Regions from separate parts of the Streptomyces sp. NPDC059853 genome, predicted to be linked through region 2. Evidence: riboswitches for the same ligand, from Rfam matches in the RefSeq annotation. Region 2 holds a riboswitch; each other region holds the start of a gene.

Region 1 (12,636 bases), on a different contig from region 2:
GACGAGGTCCTGGTACTCGCGGCGGGACGGCCCGTCCAGCGCGGCCCGTACGCCGAGCTGGCCGCCACCGAGGGGCCGTTCCGCCGGATGCTGGAACGCGAGGCCGGAACCGGGACGGAGACCCCGGCCCGGCCGATCCCGACTTTCGCCGCAAAGAGGGACTAACTACCCTCGCTGCTATGACACAGCAGGCCCCGGCCGGGCCACCACCTCCGCTCAGCCCCGAGCTGGCCCGCCGGATGCCCCGGCTGCTCGACGCCATGAGTTCTCTCGGCGGCGGCACCGAGCTGCCCACCCTGCTGGACCGGATCGTCACCACCGCCGCCGACCTGGCCGGCGCCGGCTACGCCGCGCTCGCCGTGCTGACGGACGACGGCGAACGCATCGGCGAGTTCGCCGCGCACGGCACCGACCCGGGCGGCCTCGGCCGCGCCCCGCTCCTCGCCGAACTCCTGGAGCACGGCGGACGCCCCCACCCCACCCGGGAACCCGGCGTCCTCGCCTCCCCCATCCGGGTGCACGGCGCCGGCTTCGGCGGCCTGTACCTGGCCGGCCCGCCCGAGGGGCGGCCGTTCACCGACGAGGACCGCCGCATGCTGGAGATCCTCGCCACCGAGGCGGGCATCGCCATCGGCAACGCCCGGCTGTACGAGGCGGTACGCCAGCAGGCCCGCTGGATGGACGGCAGCGTCGAACTCTCCGCCTCCCTGCTGGCCGAGGACGTCGACAACGCGCTCGCCGTCGTCGCCGAACAGGCCAGACGGCTCGCCGACGCGGACGCGGGCCTGGTCCTCGTCCCCACCGGCGACGCCGACAACCTGGAGGTCGTCGCCGCCAGCATCACCCCCGGCGGCCCGCCCCTGATCGGCACCGCCCTGCCCGCCGACGCCGACACCGTCCACCAGCTGCTGTCCGGCGAACCCGTCTTCATCGAGGACACCGCCACCGACCCCCGGCTCACCGCCCGCCGCTTCGCCGAGCACTTCGGCCCCTGCATGCTGCTCCCGCTCACCAGCGGCGACCGGACCCTCGGCGCCCTCGGCCTGCCCCGGGCCCCGGGCGGCGACCCGTACTCCGTGCCGGAACGGGCCATGGCCACCCAGTTCGCCCAGCAGGCCGCGCTCGCCCTGGTGCTCGCCCAGGCCCGCGCCGACCGGGAATCCCTCGCGGTGTACGAGGACCGCGACCGGATCGGACGCGATCTGCACGATCTCGTCATCCAGCGGCTGTTCGCGGTCGGCATGCTGCTGGAGGGCGCCCGCCGGGCGCTGCCGGAAACGGACGGCCCCGGCCCGGACGGCGACGCCAACGGGAACGAGGGACACGGCAACGGCGTCGCCGACCGGATCGGCAAAGCCGTCACCGAACTCGACGCGACCATCCAGGAGATCCGCACGACCGTCTTCGCCCTCCAGCAGCAGCCGGACGAGGCCCGGCCCGGGCTGCGCACCCGCGTCCTGCGCGAGACCGGCACCGCCGCCCAGAGCCTCGGCTTCGCCCCCTCGGTCTCCTTCACCGGCCCGGTGGACACCCAGGTGGGGGAGGGCGTGGCCCGCAATCTCGTGGCCGCCCTGCGCGAGGCCCTGTCCAACGCGGCCCGGCACGCCCGGGCCGGACGGGTGGAGGTGACGGTGGACGCCACCGCCGCGCTGCCGGACGGGCGGGACGGGGTGCGGCTGACGGTCGCGGACGACGGGATCGGCCTGCCGGAGGAGGGCGCGGGCCGCTACAGCGGGCTGCGCAACCTCGCCGACCGGGCCGCCGAGCTGGGCGGCTTCAGCGAACTCGGCCCCGGGCTGGGCGGTTCCGGCCTGCGCCTGACCTGGCACGTGCCCCTGGGAGCCGATAGCGTCCGCCCATGACATCAGGCACACGGACGGTGGTCATCAGCGGTGGCGGCACCGGGATCGGCCTCGCGACGGCCGACGCCTTCGCGCGCGGGGGAGACACCCCGGTACTGATCGGGCGGCGCGCGGACGTCCTGGAGCGGGCGGCGGACCGCATCGGCGGCGGCGCCGTGGCCGTACCCGCCGATCTGACGGACCCGGCGCAGGTGGCCCGGGCGGCGGCGGAGATCGGGGAGCGCTTCGGCACGGTGGACGTGCTGATCAACAACGCCGGCGGCCTCGCCGCCACCGGGGAGCCCACGGGAGCGGAACCGGCGGACCGGCTGGCGGCGGTGGCCGCCGAGTGGGAGACGGCGTTCCGACTCAACACGCTGAGCGCCGTGCTGCTGACCGAGGCCCTGCGGGACCGGCTGGCCTCCCCCGGCGGCCGGGTGCTGTTCGTGTCCTCCATCGCCGCCTACCGGGGCTCGGGGCGCGGCTCCTACGGCTCGGGCAAGGCGGCACTGCACCCGCACGCCTTCGACCTGGCGCGGCAGCTCGGCCCGCGCGGCATCACGGTGAACGTGGTGGCGCCGGGGCTCATCGCCGACACCGAGTTCTTCGGACCGGACGGCATGCCGCAGGAGCGGCTGCGGGCCCGGGTGGCGGAGACCATGAACGGCCGGGCCGGCGAGCCGGGCGACGTGGCCCAGACCCTGCACTGGCTGGCCTCCCACGCGGCCGGCCACATCACCGCCCAGACCATCCAGGTGAACGGCGGCGCGGAGCGGGGCCGTTGAGGCCGGTCACGCCGGTGACGCGGTGAGGCCCGTGGCGCGCGGGGCTACGGCTTGACGGCGAGGCCGGCCACGATGAGCTGCTGCCAGACGGTGAGTTCGGACCGGTGCTCCAGCCGGGGCCGCCACTCGGCGGCCGGCAGGATCCCGGGCTCCAGGATGTCGAGCCCGTCGAACAGCGCGGCTATCTCCTCGTCGGTGCGCCAGCGGCCCCGGCCGAGCGAGCCCTGGAGCAGCTCCTCCAGCTTCGCGGACTCCTGGTCCCGGCGGCTGCGGAAGTGGCTGATGAAGAAGTAGCTGCCGGAGGGCACGGCCTCACGCCAGTAGCGCATCACCCCGTAGGGATCCTCGTCGTCGTTGAGGTGGTGGAGCACGGCGGAGAGGATGACGCCGACGGGCCGGCCGAAGTCGATGAACCGCAGGAGTTCCGGGTTCTCCTTTATGGCACGCGGGTCGCGGATGTCGGCCTGGAGCACGGTGGTCTGCGCGTTCTCGGCGAGCAGCGCGCGGCCGTGCGCGAGCACGATGGGGTCGTTGTCGATGTAGACCACGCGCGCCTGGGAGGTGTGCCGCTCGGCGATCTGGTGCACATTGTCGGCGGTGGGCAGCCCGCTGCCGAAATCGATGAACTGCCGGATCCCGGTGTGGGCGGCGATGTCCCCGACGGCGCGCACCAGTGCCTGCCGGTTGTCGATGGCGATCTGCACCGCGCCGGGGAGTTTGACGATGAACTCGTCGCCGAATTCCCGGTCGACGGCGTAATGGTCCTTGCCGCCGATGAGATAGTCATAGGTCCGCGCGATGCTGGGCCTGCTCAGATCGATCCCCGGGATGGCTTCGTCGCTCATCTCAGTTTCCCTCCGCGGACGGCGTGGTGAACGGCCGTCAGCTTAACTCCGGGCAGGAGTAGCCGGGAGGGGCCGTGAGGCCGTCCGGCGCCCGGCGCCGGCGAGGGCCGGGGAGGTGTCCCTCACCGGGTCAACGGGTGGCGCGCGGCTGCGGAATGGCGTGCCGGGGCGGGTTGATCAGGGTGATCTGCCGTACCAGCTGGTGGAAGGCGACCAGTGCGGAGATCGGCGGCAGGCCGGCCACGGCCAGATCGGTGACGGTCTTGGGGGCCTGCTCCACGCAGAGGTAGACGGCGAGGCCGGAGAAGAAGATCACCACGGCCCAGGAGTGGGCGGCCCGGCGCTGGTGGAGGGCGGCGCGCACGATGGAGAGCGAGGCGACCAGCCAGGGACCGTAGATCAGCACCGGCCACCAGCCGGTGAGCCCGCCGGCGGCGCTCGGGGAGACCATGTCGCGCAGCGGCTGGTAGGAGATGACGCCGCCCAGCACGCTGAGCATGGCCGCGATGAGGGTGAGCGCGGCGGCGATCAGCAGGCTGCCCCAGCGCAGCCACTGCACGGGACCCGGCCTGCGGGGCAGGGTGATGCGCCGCCGGGGCCGCCGGTGCCGGGCGCTGGGGTCGGACGGGTCGGGCGCGGGCGCCGCGTGCGCCGGGCCGGGGTGCGGCGGGCCGGGATGCGGCGGCGGCTGGTGGCCGGCCTGCGGGGCGGCGGTCTGGAGGAGCTGGGCGAGATCGCCGTCGAATTGCCAGTTCCCGTCCCGGTTCCGGAGCAGTTGCTGGGTGTCGTCCGCCTCGTAAAGAACCGACCCATAAGGGGATTCCGGAAAAGGTGAGGGATTCTGTGCGCTCATACTCCGCCAACGACATCCGGGTGACCTCGATGCGTGGCATTGGAGTGAATGTCCAGTTTATTTATTAATGAAACGATCAATGCGGGCCGCCGACCTGGGACATCTCCCATCACGCGTCCCACTCAGGAGTGACAGAGGGCCCGTTCGTGGTAAGCCGGAGCAAACTCCCGCTTACCGTACAAACATGAAGGAGCAGCAACGCCGCCCACGGGCACCGCACCGCGACGCCATCGACATCAGCGATTTCGTCTACGCGGCGACCGGCACCCGCATCCTTCAAGGCCTGGATCGTCAGTGTGGTCACCAGCGTCCAGCGCGAAGGCTCCTACCACCTCCCCACCCCCGAGGCCCAGCCCGCACTTCCCGACGCACCCGAGGCCCACGGCACGCCCGGCACGCCCGCCGCGGCACGGGCAGGGCTCGGGGCCGGATCGGCAGGGGCCGGAGTGGTGACAGGCTTGTCTTCCTCAGCCGGAACGACCGGCGCGGGAACGGGTCGGGGTTCCGGTCTTGGATCCGTGACGACGTGAACGGGCGCGGGGTGCGGATGGTGTGGAAGTCCCGGAGCAGCTGGGAGCCGACGGCTCCCCAACCGAGGAGGAGCCACGGCGTCCACGGCGGCACGGCCGTAGTGGCCGGCCAAGGGCTCGGCGACGTTGAGGGCCAGGGTCAGCAGGCCGGAGCAGTACATCAGCGGGGTGGCGGCCTTCATCTGCTCCGGCGGGACACCGCGCAGAGACCCGTCTCCCGGCACGAAGACCGCCCCGGTACCGTCGGCACCGGGGTCCTGATCAGGGCTTCCGCGACCGGACCATCCCGGATCCTGTCCAGGCCGAGGGGTGGTCCGGTTCTTCGTTGTCGTAGGTCAGGCCGCAAGCCACTACGCCCGTGTGGTGTGGCTGAAGCCGAGGGAGGTCAGCCCCTCGGACTGACACAGCCTGTCGGAGGGGCCGCCGACCTCGGTCTGTAGCAGTTGATAAGCGGCACCATGGGACTGACCCCAGTGCATCGCGGCCCGCCACAGAACGCGCCCGAGGCCCTGCCCCCGGGCCTCGGGCAGGACGGCGAAATACTGGGGCATGAGCTGCGGGCAGCCGATCGCGTCGGGGCGTACCTCCATCGGGCCGATCGCGCCGACGATGCGACCGTCCACGGCGGCAGCGAGGACCGGGCCGCACCGCCCGGCCCGCATCTGCCCGTGAAGGAAGGCCAGGCCATCGGCGGCCACGGCCAAGGCGAACGGGGCGAAGGTCTGTTGCACAGTGGCCGGCCAGTCGGTGACGCGCCGGACCGGGCCGCCGGGGTGGGGGCAGGGGCGCGCGGTGAAGTCCTGAAGCTGGATGCGGGTGCCACGCGGGAAGGCGGTTTCGGGACCGAGCGGGCACACGACCCTCGCGTTGACCATGCCATGCACGACGGCGAGCTTCGCGGACAGCTCGGCCGCTTCATCCACGACGCTGTCACGATGCCCGTAGGCGAAGACCTTGACGGTGCCACGTCCGCGACGGGTCAACGTGGGGATGAGAGTGTGATCGGACTGGTGGACCACGTCGCCACGAAGAACCGTCTCGTCCTTCTCGCTGCTCCAACGCCGATCCTTGTCGTAGTGCAGGAAGGAACGGTCAGCGACGGCCGCCCGCAGCGTGTCCTCGAAGAGATCCACGGTGAGGACGTGGGGGTGGACGGGGCCGAGAGTCGGCACGATCGGCGCGGTCAATACGGGCCGGAGCCAGTCCCAGCGGAAGAACATGAGCGGCACCTCAATGGTCGGTCGGCCAGGGCTCAGGCCCCGACGCGAAGACGCCAGGGCCTGAACGGTACCGACCGGACTCGGTCGGTCAGTGGGGGTTGTCGTCACCGGCGTCGCAGGAGCACTCCGCGCTCTCCACGACCGCGTCCAGGTCCGGGACGGCGGTAACCGCCGAAGCGGCGACGGGCGGGGCCGCGCGGCGCGCCGAGGCCGGCGGGCTGGAAAGGATGGTGACCGGTACGGGCGGGGTCATGGTCCATTCTCCTTGTCTCCATGCTGGCAGTAGCTGTGCAGCGCCGCCTTCGCCTCCTGGTAATGCTTGGCCAGGGGGCGACAGACCCGGCAGGTGCCGGACAAGGCGCAGCCTTCACACCCCCCGGTGCGAAGCATGAGGCGGTCGGCGATGGCGCCGAGCCGGGTAAGGCCGTCGACGCCTTCGGCCATGAGGTCGATCTGGTCGTCGCGGCCGACCTTGCAGATCGAGACCTTGGCATGCGGGTCGGCGTGGAAGAAGGTGTGCCCCGCATTGCAGCCGGCGAACGGCTTCCGCTGCCGCAGGTGGGCAGCGGACTGGGCGAGCAGAGGCTCTCCACCGCCGTAGATCGTGGGCGTCATGTTCGTGTACGCGTGGTTCTCCACGTTCCACTCGTCGGCGAGGGCGGCCATCTCGCCGGCCTCAGAGGCGTTGTCCTCGGTCACCACGACGTTGATGCGCAGTGGCAACCTCGCCTCGCGTGCGGCGTCGATGCCGCGCCGGAACGCCTTCCAGGCCCCGCGGCGCTGGGTGAGCGTGTCGAATGACTCCTCGCTCGCCCCGTACATGCTGACCACCAGGCGGTACGGCGGTGAGTCCCGGAAGAGCTTGAGGAGGTCCGGCCGCCAGAGCAGCGAGCCGTTCGTGGAGATGGTGAGCATCATCCCGGCCTGCCAGGCGTACCGGTAGGCGCCCTGGAAGTCCGGGTCCATGGTGGGCTCGCCGCCAGTGATCTGGAGCCAGAGGACGCCGGCCTCGCGCATGATGTCCAGCAGCCGCACCTTGTCCTCCCACGCGAGCCCGGAGAAGGGGCGCTCGCCGAGGTAGCAGTGCTTGCAGCCGAAGTTGCAGCCGAGGTTGATCTCCCAGGAAGCCCGACAGTAGCCGTACGGAGACGGCTCGCGCACCAGCACCGTGCCCCGCGCGGGCCGGCCGCTCAGGTCGATGCCCCACACGTCGGACGCGGTCCGCACCGCCCAGGCGGGCAAAGCCTCACCGTCAGCAGCGGCCTGCCGCAGGCCCTCGTAGTGGTCGGCGGGGATGCGAGCCCCAGCCCTGGCACCGGGCTTGAGGAGCAGGTGCCCGTCAAGGAACGGGGAGGCGATCAGAGCGTGGGCCATCAGTGGTAGTCCTTCCGGATCGAGAAGCGCGACGGCACGCGCACGCCCCGGCGGTGGGCGACGCGGCAGTAGATCTCGCCGAGCCCGTTGCAGGTGCCGCAGCTTTTGCCGGAGGAGTTGGCACCGCTGCCACCGCAGTCCCCGCAGCTCTCGTTGCGAGGACGGAGAGGGCACCGAGCCGGGGTGGGTGGTGCAGTTGCCACGCGGGGAACCTCCGTGCAGAAGAAGGGTCAGGACAGGGCCACGCGGGCGAGTCCGTCCGGCGTCCCACTCGATTGCCACCGTTCATCGGTCGCATCTGAACGCGGCCACCGATCTCGCCCCTGACGAGGCCGATGCGTCCGGTCTTCTGGTCCTTGACCAGTTCGCCTACTGCGGGTCTGGCCTGCTGAGCTCGCCATGGGCACGAGCATGCTGCCGTTGATGAGGACGTCGGAACCTCCACCAGACCCCACTTCAGGACGTCCCGCGGCGGGTAGGACGTCCCTAGTGCCATCCCAACGATCGGGGGGAGACTCATGCCGAACGAGCGGCTTCGTGCCGTCATGGCGGACGGAGGCTGGACGTACGCCACCCTCGCGCAAAAGGTCGACGTAGACCCCAAATCCGTTGAGCGATGGGTCAATCTCGGGCGTACGCCACGCCGTGTCACAGCCATGCGGGCGGCAGAGACCCTGGGAGAAGACGTGCACGCACTCTGGCCGACACTCCGGCAGCCGCGCGCGGCGCGAGCAATCAGCCCGGAGCTCGTGGCGCTCTACGACCAGCGGGCGGACATGCCCGTGTCCGCCTTCGTGGACATGCTGACGCGGGCCCGCGAGCGCATCGACGTGTTGGTGTACGCCGCCGTCTTCTTGCACGAGGCGTATCCCCGGCTCAACGAGCTCTTGCGAGAGCGAGCCGCAGACGGCTGCGCGATCCGGATCGCGGTGGGCGACGCCGAGAGCGAGAACGTTCGGGCGCGCGGCCAGGAGGAGAGGTTCGGGCACGGCATCGAGTCCCGTTGCCAACTGGCGCTCATGCACTACCGGCCCCTGATCGGTGTGCCCGGAATCGACATCCGGACGCACGGCACGACGCTCTACAACTCGCTCTACCGTGCCGATGATCAGGTGCTGGTCAATGCCCATGCCTGGGGCGTCAATGCGTACGGGGCCCCGGTGTGGCATCTTCGGCGAAGCGGGGAAGGCGGCATGTTCGACACCTACGCCGAGAGCTTCAACGCGGTGTGGTCCACGGCGACGCCCGTACGGCACGAGGGGTGACCATGGCACGGACCGAGTACTACGACGACCCGAACGCGCCCAAGCCGAACAGCATGGTTGTCGCGGCTTCGGCCGTCGTCACCGACGAGCAGGGGCGCATCCTGCTCCAGCGTCGACGCGACAACGACCTGTGGGCCCTCCCCGGTGGGGGCATGGATCTCACCGACTCCCTTCCCGGCACGGCCGTCCGCGAGGTCAAGGAAGAGACCGGCTTGGACGTGGAGGTCACGGGACTCGTCGGCACGTACACCGACCCGAGGCACATCATCGCCTACACGGATGGCGAGGTGCGCCGGCAGTTCAACGTCTGCTTCACCGCGCGGATCGTCGGCGGAGAACTGGCGATCTCCGTCGAGTCGACGGAGCTGCGGTTCGTTCCTCCCGACGAGCTGGACGAACTTCCCATGCACCACACGCAGCGGCTCAGGCTCCGCCACTTCATGGAGCACCGCGAGCAGCCCTATCTCGGCTGACCCCATCTGCATGTCTTGGTGAACGCTCCGACGTCAACAGATCAGTCCGCAGAGCGACGAGGGCTGACCGACGACTCGCCCGGAATGCCGTCGGTCAGACTCGTTTACGCAGGTCAGTCAGTCAGCCAGCGGAAGGTAGACCCGGTTGCCGGAAGCCGCGAACTCCTTCGACTTCTCCAGCATCCCGGCCTTGATCTCCTCCGGGGTCGCGTCCGCGTCGCCGCCGAACCGCTCTGTGATGCTTCTGCTGATCTTCATCGAGCAGAACTTCGGCCCGCACATCGAGCAGAAGTGCGCCGTCTTCGCCGGTTCGGCCGGCAGCGTCTCGTCGTGGAAGGCCCGCGCCGTGTCCGGGTCGAGCGACAGGTTGAACTGGTCCTCCCAGCGGAAGTCGAACCGCGCCTCGGACAGCGCGTCGTCCCACCGCTGGGCCCCCGGGTGGCCCTTCGCCAGATCCGCCGCGTGCGCCGCGATCCGGTAGGTGATCACGCCCGTCTTGACGTCGTCGCGGTTCGGCAGCCCCAGATGCTCCTTGGGCGTCACGTAGCAGAGCATCGCCGTGCCCCACCACCCGATCATGGCCGCGCCGATCGCCGAGGTGATGTGGTCGTACCCGGGCGCGATGTCCGTGGTCAGCGGCCCGAGCGTGTAGAACGGCGCCTCCTCGCAGATCTCCTGCTGGAGGTCCACGTTCTCCTTGATCTTGTGCATCGGGACATGGCCCGGGCCCTCGATCATCGTCTGCACGTCGTGCGCCTTGGCGATCCGGTTCAGCTCACCCAGCGTCCGCAGCTCGGCGAACTGCGCCTCGTCGTTCGCGTCCGCGATCGACCCGGGCCGCAGCCCGTCCCCCAGCGAGAACGTGATGTCGTACTCCCGCAGGATGGCGCACAGTTCCTCGAAGTGCGTGTACAGGAAGCTCTCCTCGTGGTGCGCCAGGCACCACGCCGCCATGATCGAGCCGCCGCGCGAGACGATCCCCGTGGTCCGCCCGGCCGTCAGCGGGACGTACCGCAGCAACACCCCGGCGTGCACGGTCATGTAGTCCACGCCCTGCTCGGCCTGTTCGATCACCGTGTCGCGGAAGATCTCCCAGCTCAGCTCCTCCGCCCGGCCGCCGGCCTTCTCCAGCGCCTGGTACAGCGGCACCGTGCCCACCGGCACCGGCGAGTTCCGCAGCACCCACTCCCGCGTCGTGTGGATGTCCTTGCCGGTCGACAGGTCCATGATGGTGTCGGCGCCCCACCGCGTGGCCCAGCGCATCTTCTCCACCTCCTCCTCGATGGAGGAGGTGACGGCAGAGTTGCCGATGTTGGCGTTCACCTTCACCAGGAAGTTCTTGCCGATGATCATCGGCTCGGCCTCCGGGTGGCGGATGTTCGCGGGCAGCACGGCCCGCCCCGCCGCGATCTCGTCGCGCACGAACTCCGGGCTGCGGTCCTCCCGGAGCGCGACGTACTCCATCTCCTCGGTGATCTCCCCGCGCCGGGCGTACGCGAGTTGCGTCAGCCCGTCCCCGGGGCGCCGGCGCGCCGCCCGCTCCGCGAGCCACGGGGCGCGCAGCGGCGGCAGCCCGCGCCGTACGTCGGTGGTCACCTCGGGATCGGTGTACGGCCCGGAGGTGTCGTACAGCGTCACCGCGCGTCCGTCGGTCAGATGCACCCGGCGCACCGGCACCCTCATGTCGGGGCGCGATCCGCTGAGATAGCCCTTGTGCGAGCCGAGCACACGTGTGTCCTGCTTGGTCATGACGACCCAACTCCCTACGCCGGCATTACCCGGTACCAGGTTCGGCGGTCGGCGCAGCCGTTCAGCGCCCTCTCAGCCCCGTGCTCGGAGCTCCCGCGATGTCACTTCAGCACGACCACGCTAACCGGTGCGCGGCCCCGCTGAACAGAGGGCCCGGGATTCTCTTGCGATGATCGGCGGGTGACAGACACCCACCACCACACGCACAGCCACGGCCCGCCGCCGCCCGTCTCGGCGCATCTGCGCCGGGTCATAGCGGCCGTTCTGATCCCGTTCGCCGCCGCGGTGGCCGCCGGACTGCTGCTGTTGTGGCCCGGCGGCGCGCCCACCGCGGGCGACGAGCACACCGGCGTCGGCTTCGACCAGCAGTTCGAGGAGGCGAAGGTCACCGCGGTCGAGGAGATGAACTGCGCCGACATCGGCGTCCAGGTGCCGCGCGGCGTGGACGACACCTGCGAGCAGGCGACCGTCGAGGTCACCAGCGGCCCGCACGCGGGCCGCACCTTCCACGAGGTGGTACCGCCGGACGCCACCCAGAAGTTCCACACCGGGCAGAAGGTCATCGTGGCGTACGCGCCCAACGCCCCCGAGGAACTCCAGTACAGCGTCACCGACGTGGACCGTAAGTTCCCGATCCTCCTGCTGGCCGCCGTCTTCGCCCTGGCCGTCGTCCTGGTGGGCCGGCTGCGCGGACTGCTCGCGCTCATCGGCCTGGTGGTCAGCTTCGCGGTGCTGACGCTGTTCATCCTGCCCGCCATCCTGCACGGCTCCCACCCGCTGCTGGTGGCGGTGATCGGCGGCAGCGCCATCATGCTGGTGACGCTGTACCTGTGTCACGGCGTCAACGCCCGCACCTCGGTCGCCGTGCTCGGCACCCTCATCTCGCTCGTCCTCATCGGGGTGCTGGGCTCGCTCTTCACCGCCTGGGCGCATCTGTCCGGCAACACCGACGACCAGACCGGCCTCATCCACAGCCTCTACCCCGGCATCGAGATCCGCGGGGTCCTGCTGGCCGGCATCCTCATCGGCTCGCTCGGCGTCCTCGACGACGTCACCGTCACCCAGACCTCGGCCGTCTGGGAGCTGAAGGCCGCCGAGCCGGACGCCGGGTGGCTCAAGCTCTACCGGGCCGGCATGCGCATCGGCCGCGACCACATCGCCTCCGTGGTCAACACCCTCGTCCTGGCCTACGCGGGGGCCGCGCTGCCCCTGCTGCTCCTGTTCACCGTGGCCCAGGCCTCGGTGGACACCGTCGCCTTCAGCGAGCTGGTGTCGGAGGAGATCGTCCGCACCCTGGTGGGCTCGATCGGCCTGGTCGCCTCGGTCCCGGTCACCACCGTGCTCGCGGCGCTGGTCGTCAGCGCCGACCGGCCCTCCGGGAACGGGCCGGGCGGAGCCGGCGCTACCAACCGCCGCCGGAGGAGGAGGAAGCGGTGAACTTCCGCACCAGGAAGATCAGCAGCGCGATCAGCGCGGCGCACACCAGAATCTTGAACATCAGACTCATCACCCAGGTGAGCACGGAAGTGATCAGCCCGCCGAAGACCACCAGCACGATGGCGGGAATGGCGACCCAGCGCACCCACCACGGCAGTGACCTGAACAGTTCTCTCATGACGCACGGCTCCTCAATCCGCTGTCCGACATCCCCCTGGCACCGTGGTTCCGATGCTAAGCGGGCCCGGGGGCGGGCGGGAGGGC
Region 2 (12,636 bases):
CGCCCTCGGGGGCGGACGGGACCGCGCCCGGCTATTGTCGGGGGCGGCAGGCCGTACGGCTGCGCCGGGTTCGGACCCGGACGGCCGCAGTTGTGACGAGGAGGCCATTGCCGAACAGGGGTCATCAAGGATCCACGGGCAATGGCCTCCTCAGCATGCGCACGAGGAGATTTCCATGAACCAGGGCGCCGCCTCCGCCGAGAGGACGGACGGCAAGGACGTCACACCTCCCCGCTTTCTCCTGAAGCTGTCGGGAGAGGCCTTCGCGGGCGACGGAGGGCTCGGCGTCGACCCCGACATCGTTCACAAGATGGCGCGGGAGATCGCCGCTGTTGTCCGGGACGGTGCCCAGATCGCCGTGGTCATCGGCGGCGGCAACTTCTTCCGCGGGGCCGAGCTGCAGCAGCGCGGCATGGACCGGGCCAGGTCCGACTACATGGGCATGCTGGGCACGGTCATGAACTGCCTCGCCCTCCAGGACTTCCTGGAGAAGGAAGGCATCGACTCGCGGGTGCAGACGGCGATCACCATGGGGCAGGTCGCCGAGCCGTACATTCCGCTGCGGGCGGTGCGGCACCTGGAGAAGGGCCGCGTCGTCATCTTCGGCGCCGGCATGGGGATGCCGTACTTCTCCACCGACACCACGGCCGCCCAGCGCGCGCTGGAGATCAACGCCGAGGCGCTGCTGATGGGCAAGAACGGGGTGGACGGTGTGTACGACGCCGACCCCGCCAAGCACCCGGACGCGGTGAAGTACGACGCCCTCGACTACGGCGAGGTCATCACCCGCGACCTGCGGGTCGCCGATTCCACGGCGATCACCCTGTGCCGGGACAATTCGCTCCCCATTCTGGTCTTCGAACTGCTGGCCGAAGGCAATATCGCCCGCGCCGTAAAGGGTGAGAAGATCGGCACGCTCGTGAACAGCCAGGGCCGACGGGCCTGACGGCCCGTCACGTCACGTCATACACATTCGAACCAGGAGCACGTGGTGATCGAAGAAGCCCTCCTCGAGGCTGAGGAGAAGATGGAGAAGGCGGTCGTCGTCGCCAAGGAGGATCTGGCAGCGATCCGCACCGGCCGTGCCCACCCGGCGATGTTCAGCAAGCTCGTGGCCGAGTACTACGGCACGCCGACCCCGATCAACCAGCTGGCCTCGTTCTCGGTGCCAGAGGCCCGGATGGCGGTGGTGACCCCGTTCGACAAGAGCGCGCTGCGCAACATCGAGCAGGCGATCCGCGACTCCGACCTCGGCGTCAACCCCACCAACGACGGTCACATCATCCGGGTGGTCTTCCCCGAGCTGACGGAGGAGCGCCGCCGGGAGTACATCAAGGTCGCCAAGGCCAAGGGCGAGGACGCCAAGATCTCGATCCGCGGTGTGCGCCGCAAGGCCAAGGAGTCCATCGACAAGTCCGTCAAGGACGGCGAGGTCGGCGAGGACGAGGGGCGGCGCGCGGAGAAGGAGCTGGACGACACCACCAGCAAGTATGTCGCCCAGGTCGATGAGCTGCTGAAGCACAAGGAAGCCGAACTGCTCGAGGTCTGAGCGGAGCGCGGGCGGGCTCCCACGCCCCGCCGCGCCCCGTAACGCCGTACCGCCGCCACGCCATCGAAGGACGAAGGACACCGCCACCCGTGAACGAACCATCCTGGCGCCCGCCCCAGCCCGCGGCCGGGTACGGGGAACCGCCCGCGTACGCACACCAGCACGCGGCGGGACACACGGGTGACGGTACCGGCCACGGGCAGGACCGCGGCGCGCCGGGCGACGCCGCCGCCACGCCTGCACCGGCGGCGTCCGCGCCCGGCGGCAAGCGGGCGGGCCGCGACCTGCGGGCCGCCGTCGGCGTGGGGCTGGCCCTGGGCGCGGTGATCATCGCCGCGCTGTTCGTGTACAAGCCGGTTTTCCTCGGCGTGATAGCGGTCGCCGTCATGGTCGGTGTCTGGGAGCTGTCGAGCCGGCTGGCCGAGCAGAAGCAGATCCGGGTGCCGGTGGTGCCGCTGGCGGTCGGCGGCGCCGCGATGGTGGTGGCGGGATACCTGCGCGGTGCGGCGGGCTCCTGGGTCGCGCTGGGGCTCACGGTGCTCGTGGTGCTGCTGTGGCGGATGGCCTACGCCCCGGAGACCTATCTGCGGGACGCCACGGCCGCGGTCTTCGCCGCGTTCTACGTCCCCTTCCTGGCCACCTTCGTGGCGCTGATGCTCGCGGCGGACGACGGACCGTGGCGGGTGCTCGTCTTCCTGATGCTGGTGGTCGTCAGCGACACCGGCGCGTACGCGGTGGGCTGGCGGCTGGGCCGCCGCAAACTCGCCCCGCGGATCAGCCCCGGCAAGACCCTGGAAGGACTGGCGGGGGCGATCTCCTTCGCGATGGTGGCCGGCGCCCTGTGCTTCGGCTTCCTCATCGAGGACGCCCTGTGGTGGCAGGGCCTGCTGATGGGCCTCGCGGTCGCGATCTGCGCCACCCTCGGGGACCTGGGCGAGTCCATGATCAAGCGTGACCTGGGCATCAAGGACATGGGCACGCTGCTGCCGGGCCACGGCGGCATCATGGACCGGCTCGACTCGCTGCTGCCCACCGCGCCGGTGGCCTGGCTGCTCTACCTGGCCTTCACCGGCGCCGGATGAACCCGCGCGGGTGAATCTGCGACACTGGCAGAACCATGCCTAAGCCCGGAGAACTCACCTTTGTCGCGCCGCGCGGAGCCAAGAAGCCGCCGCGCCACCTGGCCGATCTGACCCCTGCGCAGCGCCGCGAGGCGGTGTCCGCCCTCGGGGAGAAGCCGTTCCGCGCCCAGCAGCTGTCGCGGCACTACTTCGCGCGGCTGACCGACGACCCGGCGGCCTGGACGGACATCCCCGCCGCCGCCCGGGAGCGGCTGGCCGGCGGGCTGCTGCCGCAGCTGATGTCGGTGGTGCGGCACATCAGCTGCGACGACGGCGCCACCCGCAAGACACTGTGGCGGCTGCACGACGGGACGCTGGTGGAGTCCGTGCTCATGCGGTACCCGGACCGGGTCACCATGTGCATCTCCTCCCAGGCCGGCTGCGGCATGAACTGCCCGTTCTGCGCCACCGGCCAGGCCGGGCTCGACCGCAATCTGTCCACCGCGGAGATCGTCCACCAGATCGTGGACGGGATGCGGGCGCTGCGCGACGGAGAGGTGCCCGGCGGCCCCGCGCGGCTGTCGAACATCGTGTTCATGGGCATGGGGGAGCCCCTGGCCAACTACAACCGGGTCGTCGGCGCGATCCGGCGGCTGACCGACCCGGAGCCGGACGGCATCGGGCTGTCCCAGCGGGGCATCACGGTCTCCACGGTCGGCCTGGTACCGGCGATGCTGCGGTTCGCCGACGAGGGACTGAGCTGCCGGCTCGCGGTGTCGCTGCACGCCCCCGACGACGAGCTGCGCGACACCCTGGTGCCGGTTAACACCCGGTGGAAGGTGCGCGAGGTGCTGGACGCGGCGTGGGAGTACGCGGAGCGTTCCGGCCGGCGGATCTCCATCGAGTACGCGCTGATCAGGGACATCAATGACCAGGCGTGGCGGGCGGACCTGCTCGGCAAGCTGCTGCGGGGCCACCGTGCCCACGTCAATCTCATTCCGCTGAATCCGACGCCCGGCTCCAAGTGGACGGCTTCCCGGCCCGAGGACGAGGCGGCGTTCGTCGCGGCGCTGGAGGCCCAGGGCGTGCCGGTCACCGTCCGGGACACCCGGGGGCAGGAGATCGAGGGTGCCTGCGGCCAGCTGGCGGCGGCCGAGCGGTAACGGCGCTGCCCCGGCCCGCCGGGGCAGCGGGCCGCGGCATCACCGTCGGCCGGGTCGGCCCACTCCGCGGTGATCGGGCGCGATCGGGCTCCCGGCCCGTTCTTCAGCGGTCCGGGCGGTTCTGTCCGGACCTGCTGCTATCGTGACATCGAACAATCGCATTACTCCGACAGGGGAGCGCTCGCAGCGCTGAGAGTGCGGCAGCAGGCCGCAGACCCTCGAACCTCGCCCAGGTCATGCTGGGTAGGAAGTCGACGACTCTCGTGCTGCCCGCGTGTGCCCTCCTTGAGAAAGCAGCACGATGACGCGCAGCAGCACCCGCCGGCTCGCGGCGGCCCTCGCCCTCGCCCTGGCCTCGGTCACCCTGACGGCCTGCGGCGGCGGAGGCGACTCCGACGGCGCCGGGACCTCGGGCGGCGAACAGGTCACGCTGGTCACCCACGACTCGTTCAACGTCTCGCCCGAGGTGCTGGAGCGCTTCACCGAGGAGACCGGCTACCGCGTCCGGATCCTGCGCGCGGGCGACGCCGGGGTGATGGTCAACCAGGCGGTGCTCTCCAAGAACAACCCGCAGGGTGACGTGCTCTTCGGCATCGACAACACCCTGCTCTCCCGCGCCCTGGACGAGGGGGTGTTCGCCCCGTACGAGGCGGCGGGCCTGGAAGCGATCCCCGAGATGTACCAGCTGGACGCCGGCGAGTACCGGGTGACCCCGGTCGACACCGGCGACATCTGCGTCAACTACGACCGCGCGTACTTCGACGAGCACGACCTCGCTCCGCCGCAGACGCTGGACGACCTCACCGACCCGGCCTACCGCGACCTGCTGGTCGTGCAGAACGCCGCCACCTCCTCGCCCGGCCTCGGTTTCCTGCTGGGCACCGTCGCCGCCTACGGCGACGACGGCTGGCAGGAGTACTGGCAGGCGCTGCGTGCCAACGGCGTCGAGGTGGTCGACGGCTGGGAGCAGGCGTACAACGAGCGCTTCTCCGGGGCGGCAGGCGGTGCGGGTGACCGGCCGCTGGTGGTCTCCTACGCCTCCAGCCCGCCCGTCGAGGTGATCTACGGCGAGGGCGAACTGCCCGAGGAGGGCCCGACCGGAGTCTCCACCGGTACCTGCTTCCGGCAGATCGAGTTCGCCGGGCTGCTCTCCGGAGCCGGCAACCCCGAGGGCGGACAGGCACTGCTGGACTTCCTCATCGGCCAGGACTTCCAGGAGGACCTGCCGCTGCAGATGTTCGTCAACCCGGTGCACCCCGACGCCGAACTGCCGCAGGAGTTCGTCACCTACGGCGAGACGATCGAGGAGCCGCTGACCATGGAGCCGCAGCGGATCGCGGAGCACCGGGAGAGCTGGGTCGCGGCGTGGACCTCACTGGTCATCAGGTAGGCCGGGGGAGCGGGGCGGCAGCTCTGCCCGAGCCGCCGACCCGCACTCCGGCCACGGCGCCCTCTCCGCCACGGTCCGCGGAGGCCGCGCGGGCACGCCGCCGGGCCACCGCCGTACGGCTGGCGCTGCTGGCGGTGCCGCTGGTCTTCTTCGCCCTGTTCTTCGCCTACCCGGTCGCCGCCATCGTCGGCCGCGGACTGCGCGACGGCGGCAGCTGGCAGCTCGGTCCCGCCGCCGACGTGCTCGCCGATCCCGGCATCCGCAAGGTGCTGTGGTTCACGCTGTGGCAGGCCGCCGCCTCCACGGCGCTCACCCTCGCCCTCGCGCTGCCCGGAGCCTACGTCTTCGCCCGGCTCGACTTCCCCGGCAAGCGGCTGCTGCACGCCGCCGTCACGGTGCCGTTCGTGCTGCCCACCGTCGTGGCCGGCGCCGCGTTCCTGGCCCTGCTGGGCCGGGGCGGCGTGCTGGACGAGCTGTGGGGGGTACGGCTGGACACCACGGTGTGGGCCATCCTGCTGGCCCACGTCTTCTTCAACTACGCGGTGGTGGTGCGCACGGTCGGCGGTCTGTGGTCGCAGCTCGACCCCCGCCAGGAGGAGGCGGCGCGGGTGCTGGGCGCGAGCCGGGCGGCGGCCTGGCGCCGCGTGACACTGCCCGCGCTCGCTCCCTCGGTGGCCTCCGCGGCGCTGATGGTCTTCCTGTTCACCTTCACCTCCTTCGGGGTGGTGCAGATCCTCGGCGGACCGCGCTACGCCACCCTGGAGGTGGAGATCTACCGGCAGACCGCGCAACTGCTCGATCTGCCGACGGCCGCCGTTCTCACGCTCCTCCAGTTCGCGGCGGTCGCCGCGCTGCTGCTGTTCCACGCGCGCACCGTGCGCCGCGCCGAATCCGCGCTGCGGCTGGTGGACGCGGGCTCCGCGGCGCACCGGCCGCGCGGCGCCGCACAGTGGTCGCTGCTCGCGGGTGTCCTGGCCACCATCGCGCTGCTGCTCCTGCTGCCGCTCGCCGTCCTGGTGGAACGTTCCCTGGCCGGCCCCGACGGCTACGGCCTCACCTACTACCGGGCGCTGACCAGTACCGACAGCGGCACCTTCGTGGTGGCGCCGTGGGAGGCGATCGGGCACTCGCTGGCGTACGGAGCGGTCGCCACCGTCATCGCGCTGACCGTGGGCGGGCTGGCAGCCGCCGCCCTCACCCGGCGGGCCGGACGCTTCACCCGGGGTTTCGACGCCCTGCTGATGCTGCCGCTGGGGACCTCCGCCGTCACTGTCGGCTTCGGGTTCCTCATCGCGCTGGACGAACCGCCGCTCGATCTGCGCTCGTCCTGGATCCTGGTCCCGCTGGCCCAGGCGCTGGTCGGCGTCCCGTTCGTGGTCCGCGTGCTGCTGCCGGTGCTGCGGGCCGTCGACGACCGGCTGCGGCAGGCGGCGGCCGTCCTGGGTGCCTCCCCGCTGCGCGTGTGGCGCGAGGTCGATCTGCCGCTGGTACGGCGGGCGGCGCTGGTCGCCGCGGGGTTCGCGTTCGCGGTGTCGCTGGGGGAGTTCGGCGCCACCGTCTTCATCGCCCGCGCCGACACCCCCACGCTGCCCGTCGCGGTGGCCCGGTTGCTGGGGCGCGCCGGGCAGCTCAACTACGGACAGGCGATGGCCCTGTCCACCATTCTCATGCTGGTGTGCGCCGCCACGCTGCTGATCCTGGAGCGGCTGCGCCCCGGCCGCGCCGGAGAGCTGTGAAGGGAAGTACCCCGATGCCTCTGCTGCGCCTGGACGGGCTGACCGTGCGCTTCGGCGCGCACACCGCGCTGGACGATGTGCATCTCGACGTTGCCGAACGGGAGATCGTGAGCGTGCTGGGCCCGAGCGGCAGCGGCAAGTCCACGCTGCTGCGCGCGGTCGCCGGGCTGCGTCCTGCCGACGCCGGTACGGTCCTGCTCGGCGGGGAGGACCAGTCAGGGGTCCCCACTCACCGGCGCGGTCTGGGCCTGATGTTCCAGGACCATCAGCTGTTTCCGCAGCGTGATGTCGGCGGCAACATCGCTTTCGGGCTGCGGATGCGCGGCGTGCCCCGCCGTGCGGCGCGGGAGCGGGTGGCCGAGCTGCTCGATCTGGTGGGCCTGCCGGGTGCCGGCGGCCGGTCGGTGGGCTCGCTGTCGGGCGGCGAGCAGCAGCGGGTGGCGCTGGCCCGCGCGCTGGCGCCCCGCCCGCGGCTGCTGATGCTGGACGAGCCGCTGGGGCAGCTGGACCGGGGGCTGCGGGAGCGGCTGGTGGTGGAGCTGCGGCAGTTGTTCCGCGGGCTGGGCACCACGGTCCTGGCCGTCACCCACGATCAGGGCGAGGCGTTCGCCCTGGCGGACCGGGTGGTGGTGATGCGGGCGGGGCGGATCGCGCAGAGCGGCAGCCCGGCGGAGGTGTGGCAGCGCCCGTCGTCCGAGTTCGTGGCCCGGTTCCTCGGCTTCCGCAATGTGACGGGTGCGACGGTGCGTGGCGGTGTGGCGCAGACGCCGTGGGGGGCGGTGCCGGTGCCGGAGGGGACCCCCGAGGGCGTCGGACGGCTGCTGATCCGGCCGTCCGGAGTGGGCATCACGGGGGACGGCAGCGGCGGTGGCGGCGCGGACACCGGCGCGGCGGACGGTCCGCGCTGCACGGTGACGGCGCGTACGTTCCGGGGCGAGCGGGTGGTGGTCCTGCTCGATCCCGAGCGCGGGCCACAGCTGGAGGCGTCCGTACCGCTGCGGCACGCCCCGGCGGAAGGGGAACGGGTGCGGGTGGTCTTCGATCCGCGTGAGGTGGTGCCGCTGGCCGGGGCCGAGGGCGGGGACGAACCGGCCGACGCATGAAAGTTTCTGTCTGTACGTCCGCCGGGTGGCGAAGTAAATTGTCGGCGTCCCGTCAACCACCCCGGGAAGGGCCGTATGAGACGGATCGTGGCCACTTTGCTCACCGCGCTGAGCCTCCTGCTCGGCAGCGTCGTCCTGGCGGGCCCGGCCCGCGCCGAGTTGTCGGCATCGCCGCCCGAACAGTGGCGCAGTTACTGGGTCGATGCCTTCAACGACGGTATCTACACCCCGGAACAGGTCAGCACACTGATCGACGACGCCCGCGCCGTCAACGCCAATGTGCTCATCGTGCAGACCGCCCGCCGCTACGACTGCTTCTGCAACCGGGCGCTGTACCCGCGCACCGACGCCGCGATCGCCCCCGCCCCCTACGACCCGCTGGACGAGGTCATCGCCCAGGCGCACGCCGCAGGACTCCAGGTCCACGCCTGGGTGAACGTCAACACGCTGTGGAACAGCGCCACTCCGCCGCGCTCCGCCGATCACGTCTTCAACCGGCACGGGCCCACCGCCGAGGGCCGCGACCGCTGGCTGAACAGGAAGGCCGACGGCACCGAGTTGCAGGGCGCCAACTCCTACATCGACCCCGGGCACCCGGACGCCGCCGCGTACATCGTCGAAGCCATCCGTTCGCTCGTACGCGAGTACGACGTGGACGGCATCAACCTCGACTACATCCGCTACCCCGACGGCAGTTCCACCACCACGCACAGCGACTGGGGCTACAACGAGGTCGCACTGGAACGCTTCCGCGAGGTCACCGGCCGTACGGATACCCCCGCTCCCGACGACGCCGCCTGGAGCCAGTGGCGCCGCGACCAGGTCACCTCCCTGGTCCGCCGCATCTACCTGGGTATGTGGGAAGAGGATCCGGCCGCACGTCTGTCGGTCAACGCCATCACCTATGGTTTCGGGCCCCAGTCGGTGGGCGGCTGGGAGGCGACCCGCACCTACGCCGAGGTGCTGCAGGACTGGGCCGGGTGGCTGGCCGAGGGCATCACCGACACCGTGGTCACCATGAACTACAAACGGGACTGGAACCCCGACCAGGCGCAGATGTACAGCGAATGGACCCAGTTCCTCGCCGACGCCCAAGCCGGCCGGCAGGGCGTCACCGGCCCCGCGCTCTACCTCAACCCGGTGGAGGGCAGTCTCGCCCAACTGCGGGAGGCCCTGGCCCCCACACCCGCCGGAAACACGGCGGCGGGCTGGAGCGGCTACTCCTACGCGAACCCGAGCATGGACGTCGCGGAGAACGGGCTCGCGGCCGAGCGGGAACGGCTCACCGCCGCGCTCACCACCGGCCCGGACGCGCCGTTCGCCGAGCCCGCCACGGTGCCCGGCATGGCGTGGAAGTCGGCTCCTGCCGACGGCCATGTGACGGGCGAACTGGCGCTGCGCGACGGGACGCCGCTGGATCAGGCCCGGGTCACCCTGCGGCACCTCGGCGCGGGCGGCGGCACGGTGCGGACGGTGACGGACGGCACCGGCTGGTTCGGGTTCGCCCACGCCGCCCCGGGGCGGTATCTGCTGACGGTGGATCTCCCCTCGGGCGTGGTGGGCGCTCCCGTGAGCACGGTCGTGGTCCGGGAGGGCCGGATCGCCGAGGCCCCCTTCGCACCGTTCCGGCCCGTGCGCTGACCGCGGCACGTCCGCGCGGTGAAGTCCGCCAGGCCGGCCGCGGCGTCCCGTCGCGGCCGGCTGGTCGCGGTCCGGGGGCGCGGCGGCCGTGGGCGGGACGCGTCGCTCGCGCGGAGCGCCCGGCCGTCTGCCGTACGGGCGCGTCCCCCATACGGCGCCGGCCCGGCTGACGCCTCGCGGCCAACCGCCGGAACCGGCAACGGCGCCGGACGGCCTAGGCGCGGATCGGCAGCACCAGCGTCTGGAACACCAGCCAGGTCAGCGGTGCGAACAGCACCAGCACCGCCACGATCCGCAGCAGTGCAGCGCGGCGGATCAGACCACGCGGCGCGCCCACCCGCAGCAGCGCGGCGGTCGCCGCCGCCCGCGCCGTCCGTGACTCGTGGACCGTCGCCGCGATGGTGCCCAGGGCGCAGACCAGCACGATGCCGGTCCCCAGGGCGCTGAGCGGCCCGAACAGCCGCGGCCCGTCGAGGTGGAGCGCCGCCAGCGCCGCCGCGACGGCCACGCACAGCGCGCCGACCGCGTGCCCCAGCCGCTCCGCCTCGCTCTGCAGCACCCGCCCCGCCAGCAGCCGCAGCGCCCCGGGACGTCCGACGGCCAGCGCCCGGCCGCACAGATGGGTGAGCGAGGGCGCCGCCACGATGACACCGGTGGCGATCAGCAGCCAGCCCGCGACCACGCCCGGCGTGAGCCCGCTGAGCGCGCCCGGCAGGGTGAGCGCCCCGTCCGCGTCGCTGGGCGGACGCTCCGTGAACCCGGCGTACCCGCTGAACGCGATGCCCGCGCCGGTCAGCGCCGCCCCCCACGGCAGCCCGGTGGGGGCCTGCACCGGTGGCTCGCCCGGTCCGGAGTCCGCCGCGGTCGCCCCCGCCATGCCGGGCGGGACCGCGGGCGCCGGCGGCATCGGGGGCGGCAGCGGCGAGGACTGCCGCGCCGGTGCCGCCCGCCCGCGCAGCGCGAGCGCCGCCGCGACGGCCGCCGCCGCCGGAACGATCGTCAGCAGGGTCAGCGCGGCGGCCAGCGGCAGCGGCCGGTCGGCCGCCAGCAGCCCCGACGCTGCGCCGTCGAACGGGAGCCCGGAGATGTCGCCGCGCAGATGAAGGAACACCAGCAGGGCGAGCGCACTGCCGAGCAGTGCGGCGATCGCCGTGGACACCGCCGCCAGCACCGGCAGCCGCGCCGGGCCGAGACCGGCCGTGTCCAGTCCCGAGCGCGGGCGCCCCGCCGGGTCGGCGCGCGCCACCGCCACCGCCAGTTGGACCGTCGCGGCGATCGGCAGCAGGCACCAGGCCAGCCGCAGCGCCGCCTGGTCGCCGTCCCCGGGATGGGCGCTGGCCCAGCCCAGGCCGCTCAGCAGCAGAAACCCCACGCCGCCCGCCGCGACGGCCACCAGCAGCCGGCGGGCCAGGGCCAGCGGCCCGGAGCCGCGGGCTAGGCGGAGAGCGAGCATGCCGGCTCGGACGTCGAGTCGGCCTCGCGGCCGTCCAGCAGGGTCAGGGTGCGGTCGGCGAGCGTGGCGACCTCCGGGTCGTGGGTGGCGAGCACCACGGTGATCCCGTGGGAGCGTCCGGCGCTGGTGAGCGTCCGCAGGGCCTGGGCCCGGTCGGCCCGGTGCAGTGGCGCGGTGGGCTCGTCCGCGAAGACCACGGCCGGCTTGTGCACCAGCGCCCGGGCGATCGCGATGCGCTGACGCTGCGCCTGGAGCAGCGCGGCGGGCCGCTTGCGCGCGCAGTCGCGGACGTCGAGCCGTTCGAGCCAGTCGAGCGCGGCGCGCTTGGCGGCGCGGTGGCCGGTGCCGGTGAGCAGCAGCGGCAGGGCGGCGTTCTCCCAGGCGGTCAGCTCGGGCACCAGGTGGGGACGGTCGCCGACCCAGCCGAACTTGTCGCGGCGCAGCCGCTCGCGCGAGGTGGGGGTCAGGGTGTGCACCGGCATTCCGCTGAACCAGACCTCGCCCCCGCTGGGCACCAGGAGCCCGGACAGACAGCCCAGGAGTGTGGTCTTGCCGCAGCCCCGGGGGCCGGTGACGGCCACGATCTCGCTCTCCTGGATGCCCAGGGAGACCCCGAGCAGCGCGGGGGAGCCGCCGTGGGAGTAGTGCACGTCGCGCGCCCACAGCACGTCGTCGTCTGGTGGAGCCATCCTTGCCGGGACCTCCGCTCATGAGGGCTGGTGCCGCCCGGCCGGGGGAACCGACCGGCCGGTGCGACGGTCACAGGCGCTGCTGCCGCCGGAGCGGCGATGCTAGCAACGGGAGGCCGCGAATCGGGACATAGCGGAGCGGGTCGGCGAGGCGCGCGACCGGGTGTACGCCAGGGGGCGGCCCCGGGCGGCGCCAGGCGCCCGGACGAGCGAAGAGCGCCCCCGGAAGGCCGGAAAATCTCCCATGATTCGTGTGCTGATTCGTTGTTTTTCCCGGGACGGCGCCGCTCAGGGCGGAGATTTCTCGACAGCGGCGGTGTTGCCACAGAGGCGTACGGGCATAGGGTGAGGTGTCCCACCCTCCCCAGAACCAGCGAGCAGGAGGCCGTTGTGACCACCGAACCGCGCCGGCTGCGCAACTACATCGGCGGTACGTTCCGCGACGCCCACGACGGGCGCACCACCGAGGTGATCGACCCCGTGACGGGTGAGGCCTACGCCCTGGCCCCGCTCTCCGGGCCGGCCGACGTGGACGCCGCCATGGCCGCCGCCGCCGAGGCGTTCCCCGCCTGGCGGGACGCCACCCCCGCCGCCCGCCAGCTGGCCCTGCTGAAGGTCGCCGACGCCTTCGAGCGGCACGCCGACGAACTGCTGGCCATCGAGTGCGAGAACACCGGCAAGCCGCTGGAGCTGACCCGGCAGGAAGAACTGCCGATGATGCTCGAACAGATCCGCTTCTTCGCGGGCGCCGCGCGCATGCTGGAAGGCAAGTCCGCCGGCGAGTACATGACCGGCATGACCTCCTTCGTCCGCCGCGAACCGGTGGGCGTCTGCGCCCAGGTGGCGCCATG
Region 3 (4,104 bases), on a different contig from region 2:
CCGGATCCGTGGATCGTATATCAGTACGAACGTGTCAATAGGCCGGGCGTTCCGGGTCCAGGTCCGCCACACCGTCCAACGGCGAGGACGCCAGGGCGAAATGCCGGCGCGGAATGCGCCCCGCGCCGAACGCCAGCCGCCCCGCCACCACCGCGTGCCGCATCGCCCGCGCCATCGGCACCGGACGCTCCGCGCGGGTCACCGCCGAGGCCAGCATCACCCCGGCGCAGCCCAGCTCCATCGCCAGCGCCGCGTCCGAGGCGGTGCCCGCGCCCGCGTCCAGGATCACCGGCACCCCGGCGCGCTCGGTGATCAGCGCGAAGTTGTGCGGATTGCGGATGCCGAGACCGGAGCCGATCGGCGACCCCAGCGGCATCACCGCCGCGCAGCCCGCCTCTTCGAGACGCCGCGCCAGCACCGGGTCGTCGTTGGTGTACGGCAGCACCGTGAAGCCGTCGTCGACCAGCGTCTCGGCGGCGTCCAGCGTGGCCACCGGATCCGGCAGCAGCGTGCGCTCGTCCGCGATCACCTCCAGCTTCACCAGCGGGGTGTCCAGTGCCTCGCGCGCCAGCCGGGCGGTCAGCACCGCCTCGCCCGCCGTGAAACAGCCCGCGGTGTTCGGCAGCGGCGCGATGCCCAGATTGCGCAGGATGCCGAGGACCGAGCCCCGCACCCCCGCGTCCACCCGCCGCATCGCCACCGTCGTCAGCTGGGTGCCGGAGGCGGCCAGCGCCCGCTCCAGGACCTCGGGGCTCGGCGCGCCGCCGGTCCCCATGATCAGCCGGGACGTCAGCGTCAGCGGGCCCAGCACCAGCGCGTCGTCCGGGCTCTCCGCCCCGCGCGGCCCGGCACCGTCAGCGGTCCCGATCTCGGTCTCTGTATCGGTCATCGCGGTCAGCCTCCCTGGACGGCGGTCAGGATCTCCACCCGGTCACCCTCGGCCAGCGCGGTGCCGGCCCAGCGGCTCCGGGGCACCACACAGGCGTTGACGGCCGCCGCCACCCCCGCCCCGGTGTCGGTGGCCAGCAGGTCGGCGACCAGCCCCGCCAGCGTCGTCCCCGACGGCACCGCGCGCACGGCACCGTTCACCCTCACGGTCACGGTCATGGTCATACGGGCACCACCGAAGGAAAGCGCAGCGGACTGAACGGCCGGGCGAACCCGGGAAGTTCACCGGTCACCAGCGACTCGGCCAGGATCTCCCCGGTCAGCGGGGCCAGCAGCACCCCGTTCCGGTAGTGGCCGGTGGCCAGCTGGAGCCCGGGCAGGGCGCTCGGCCCCAGCAGCGGGGCGTTGTCGGGACTGCCGGGGCGCAGCCCGGCACGGCACTCGCGCAGCGGCAGTTCGGTGATGCCCGGCACCAGTTCATGGGCGTCGCGCAGCAGCCGGTACACCCCGCCCGCGGTCACCGTGGTGTCCCAGCCCTGCTCGCGGGAGGTGGCGCCCACCACCAGTTCGCCGTCCGCGCGCGGCACCAGATACACGGCCGACCCGCGCACCACCGCCCGCACCGTACGGGACAGGAACGGGCCCGCGCCGTCCGGCGGCTCGGGCATGGCCAGCCGCAGCACCTCGCCCATGACCGGGCGGACCGGCGGCGCGATCCCCGGCGGCAGCCCGGCCAGTTCGCCGCTGTGACTCCCTGCGGCCAGCACCGTACGGGCCGCACTGAGCGCCGTACCGTCCGCCAGCACCGCGCCGGTGGCGCGGTCGCGGGAGACGGTCAGCTCACGCACCCACTGCCGGTGGAAGACCACCCCCGCCCGCTCGCAGGCCGTCAGCAGAGCGGCGGTGAGGCGGCGCGGATCGACCTGGTGGTCGCCGTCCACCCGCAGCCCGCCGCGCACCGACGGGGCCAGCATCGGCTCCAGACGGCGGCACTCACGTCCGGTGAGCCACTCGGTGTGCAGCCCGCACCGCTGGTGCAGCGCGTGCGAGACCCGCAACTGGGCCCGGTCGTCGGCGTCCAGCGCGACGGCCAGCGTGCCGCAGGCGCGGAAGCCGGTGCCGCTCCCGGCCGCCGCCTCCAGCTCCGCGGCGAACTCCGGGTAGCGCGCGGCCGAGGCCAGCGTGAGATCGAGCAGCGGCTCCTCGCCGTAGTGCAGTTCGGTGATCGCCGCCAGCATGCCGGCGGCCACCCGCGCGGCACCGCCGCCCGGCCGCGGATCGGCGACCGCGACGGTCAGCCCGCGCCCGGCCGCCCGCCAGGCGGTGACCAGCCCGATGACCCCGCCGCCGATGACCAGCACATCGGACGATGTGCCGGGGGGCGCGGTGCGCAAGATGGAGGAAGAGGAAACGGACATGGCCGTGTGGCTGCTCCCTTCGCCGGCATGACCCGGATCAGGTACGTACGGTCGGAGGCCGGCCGCCTCCCTCTCAGCCCGGTCCGCCGGGCTCCCGTGTGCACTGGTGTCCCGTCACCCTAGTACGCGGGCCCGGGGGAAGGCCAAGCGCCCACGGCCGTAGGGTGGCGAACGTGGATCAACGGGAACTGCGGGTCGTCATCGCCGGGGCCGGCCTCGCCGGCACCAGGACCGCCGTGCTGCTGCGCGAAGCGGGCTACACCGGCACCATCACCGTGGCGGGCGCCGAGCGCCACCGCCCCTACGACCGGCCGCCGCTCTCCAAGGACGTACTCCTCGGCACCGCCGAAGGCGCCCCCCTCGACGTGGACTTCGACGCCCTCGGCATCGAACTCCTGCTGGGCCGCACCGCCACCGGCATCGACGCCGCCGCCCGCACCCTGCTCACCGACGCCGGCCCCCTCCCGTACGACCGGCTGGTCATCGCCACCGGCGCCGAAGCACTCGCCCTGCCCGGCAGCGCCGGTGTACCCGGCGTCCACGTGCTGCGCACCCTGGACGACGCCGCCCGGCTCCGGCCGCTGCTGGCCGCCCGCGGCTCGCTGATCGCGGTCGGCGCCGGATGGATCGGCGCCGAGGTCGCCACCGCAGCCCGCGCCGCCGGGGCCGCCGTCACCGTCCTCGAAGCCGCCCCCCACCCGCTGCCCGGCGCCCTGCCGCCCCGGCTCACCGAACCCATGCGCCAGTGGTACGCGCAGGCCGGCGCCCGGCTGCGCACCGGCGCCCGGGTGGCCGCCGTCCGCCCCGGCGAGGTCGAACTGGCCGACGGCGAGGTGCTCGGCGCCGACGCCGTCCTGGTCGGCATCGGCTCCCGCCCGGCCACCGGCTGGCTCGCCGGCAGCGGCGTCGCCCTCGCCCCCGACGGCTCGGTGCGCGCCGACGACCGGCTGCGCACCACCCTGCCCGGCGTGTACGCGGTCGGCGACTGCGCCTCCTTCCCCTCGGCCCGCTACGGGCGCCGGCTGCTGGTGCACCACTGGGACAACGCCCAGGCCGGGCCCGCCACGGTCGCCGCGCAGCTCACCGGCACGGGCGACGCGGCCTACGACCCGGTGCCGTACTTCTGGAGCGAGCAGTTCGGCCGGTTCGTCCAGTACGCCGGGCAGCACGGCCCGGACGACACCCTGCTGTGGCGCGGCGACCCCGGCGCGGACGGCTCGACCGGCGCCTGGACGGTGTGCTGGCTTGGCCCCGACGGCACCCTGCGCGCGGTGTGCGCCGTGGACCGGCCCCGCGACCTGGCCCAGGGCCGCCGGCTCGTCCAGCGCGGCGCCCGGCTCGACCCCGGGCGGGCCGCCGACCCCGCCGTTCCCCTGAAGAACGCCCTCGCCTGACGCCGGACGCACCCGCCGCCGTCCCTCTCCTGCCACTCCCCGATGACGGCTGTCGGTGGGAGGTGGCAGGCTTGAGGCGTGACCGAGATTGATGTGAAAACCGATGCTCTCGTCCCCTCCTGGCTCACCCTCCCCGACATCGCGGAAGAGCTGGACCTGGAAGTGAACCGGGTACGGCAGCTGATCAAGGAAGGCCAGCTGATCGCCGTGCGCCGGGGCGAGAATCGGGTGCTCCAGGTGCCGGCCGCCTTCATCGGCGAGGGCAGGATCGTCAAGGGCCTCGTCGGCACCCTGACGCTGCTGCGTGACGACGGCTTCACCGACGAGGAAATGCTGGAGTGGCTCTTCACCCCCGACGACAGCCTCCCCGGCACCCCGGCCGAGGCCCTGCGGCAGAACCGCGG

What was found. A riboswitch is a leader RNA that binds a small molecule or an ion and turns the genes downstream of it on or off. The one in region 2 is predicted to bind thiamine pyrophosphate.
Region 1: another riboswitch for thiamine pyrophosphate. It lies ahead of thiC (phosphomethylpyrimidine synthase ThiC); the one in region 2 lies ahead of ACFV5N_RS04985 (thiamine ABC transporter substrate binding subunit).
Region 3: another riboswitch for thiamine pyrophosphate. It lies ahead of thiO (glycine oxidase ThiO); the one in region 2 lies ahead of ACFV5N_RS04985 (thiamine ABC transporter substrate binding subunit).

What each region holds. Positions count from the first base shown of each region.
Region 1 covers NZ_JBHWJL010000034.1:3,222-15,857, reverse strand. The annotation lists gene cydD (thiol reductant ABC exporter subunit CydD) at 1-165, shown strand, start outside; gene ACFV5N_RS06305 (GAF domain-containing protein) at 180-1,862, shown strand; gene ACFV5N_RS06300 (SDR family NAD(P)-dependent oxidoreductase) at 1,859-2,626, shown strand; gene ACFV5N_RS06295 (SAM-dependent methyltransferase) at 2,671-3,471, opposite strand; gene ACFV5N_RS06290 (hypothetical protein) at 3,602-4,324, opposite strand; gene ACFV5N_RS06285 (GNAT family N-acetyltransferase) at 5,205-6,074, opposite strand; gene ACFV5N_RS06280 (hypothetical protein) at 6,163-6,327, opposite strand; gene ACFV5N_RS06275 (radical SAM protein) at 6,324-7,448, opposite strand; gene ACFV5N_RS06270 (helix-turn-helix domain-containing protein) at 7,967-8,713, shown strand; gene ACFV5N_RS06265 (NUDIX domain-containing protein) at 8,716-9,186, shown strand; gene thiC (phosphomethylpyrimidine synthase ThiC) at 9,304-10,935, opposite strand; TPP riboswitch at 10,930-11,042, opposite strand; gene ACFV5N_RS06255 (YibE/F family protein) at 11,116-12,372, shown strand; gene ACFV5N_RS06250 (DUF5326 family protein) at 12,338-12,550, opposite strand.
Region 2 covers NZ_JBHWJL010000025.1:20,063-32,698, forward strand. The annotation lists gene pyrH (UMP kinase) at 176-946, shown strand; gene frr (ribosome recycling factor) at 992-1,549, shown strand; gene ACFV5N_RS04975 (phosphatidate cytidylyltransferase) at 1,639-2,631, shown strand; gene rlmN (23S rRNA (adenine(2503)-C(2))-methyltransferase RlmN) at 2,667-3,773, shown strand; TPP riboswitch at 3,935-4,040, shown strand; gene ACFV5N_RS04985 (thiamine ABC transporter substrate binding subunit) at 4,075-5,163, shown strand; gene ACFV5N_RS04990 (ABC transporter permease) at 5,292-6,899, shown strand; gene ACFV5N_RS04995 (ABC transporter ATP-binding protein) at 6,914-8,002, shown strand; gene ACFV5N_RS05000 (family 10 glycosylhydrolase) at 8,090-9,643, shown strand; gene ACFV5N_RS05005 (hypothetical protein) at 9,858-11,096, opposite strand; gene ACFV5N_RS05010 (ABC transporter ATP-binding protein) at 11,078-11,785, opposite strand; gene ACFV5N_RS05015 (gamma-aminobutyraldehyde dehydrogenase) at 12,176-12,636, shown strand, end outside.
Region 3 covers NZ_JBHWJL010000369.1:140-4,243, reverse strand. The annotation lists gene ACFV5N_RS25075 (thiazole synthase) at 35-889, opposite strand; gene thiS (sulfur carrier protein ThiS) at 895-1,113, opposite strand; gene thiO (glycine oxidase ThiO) at 1,110-2,306, opposite strand; TPP riboswitch at 2,303-2,414, opposite strand; gene ACFV5N_RS25060 (NAD(P)/FAD-dependent oxidoreductase) at 2,471-3,700, shown strand; gene ACFV5N_RS25055 (Rv2175c family DNA-binding protein) at 3,779-4,104, shown strand, end outside.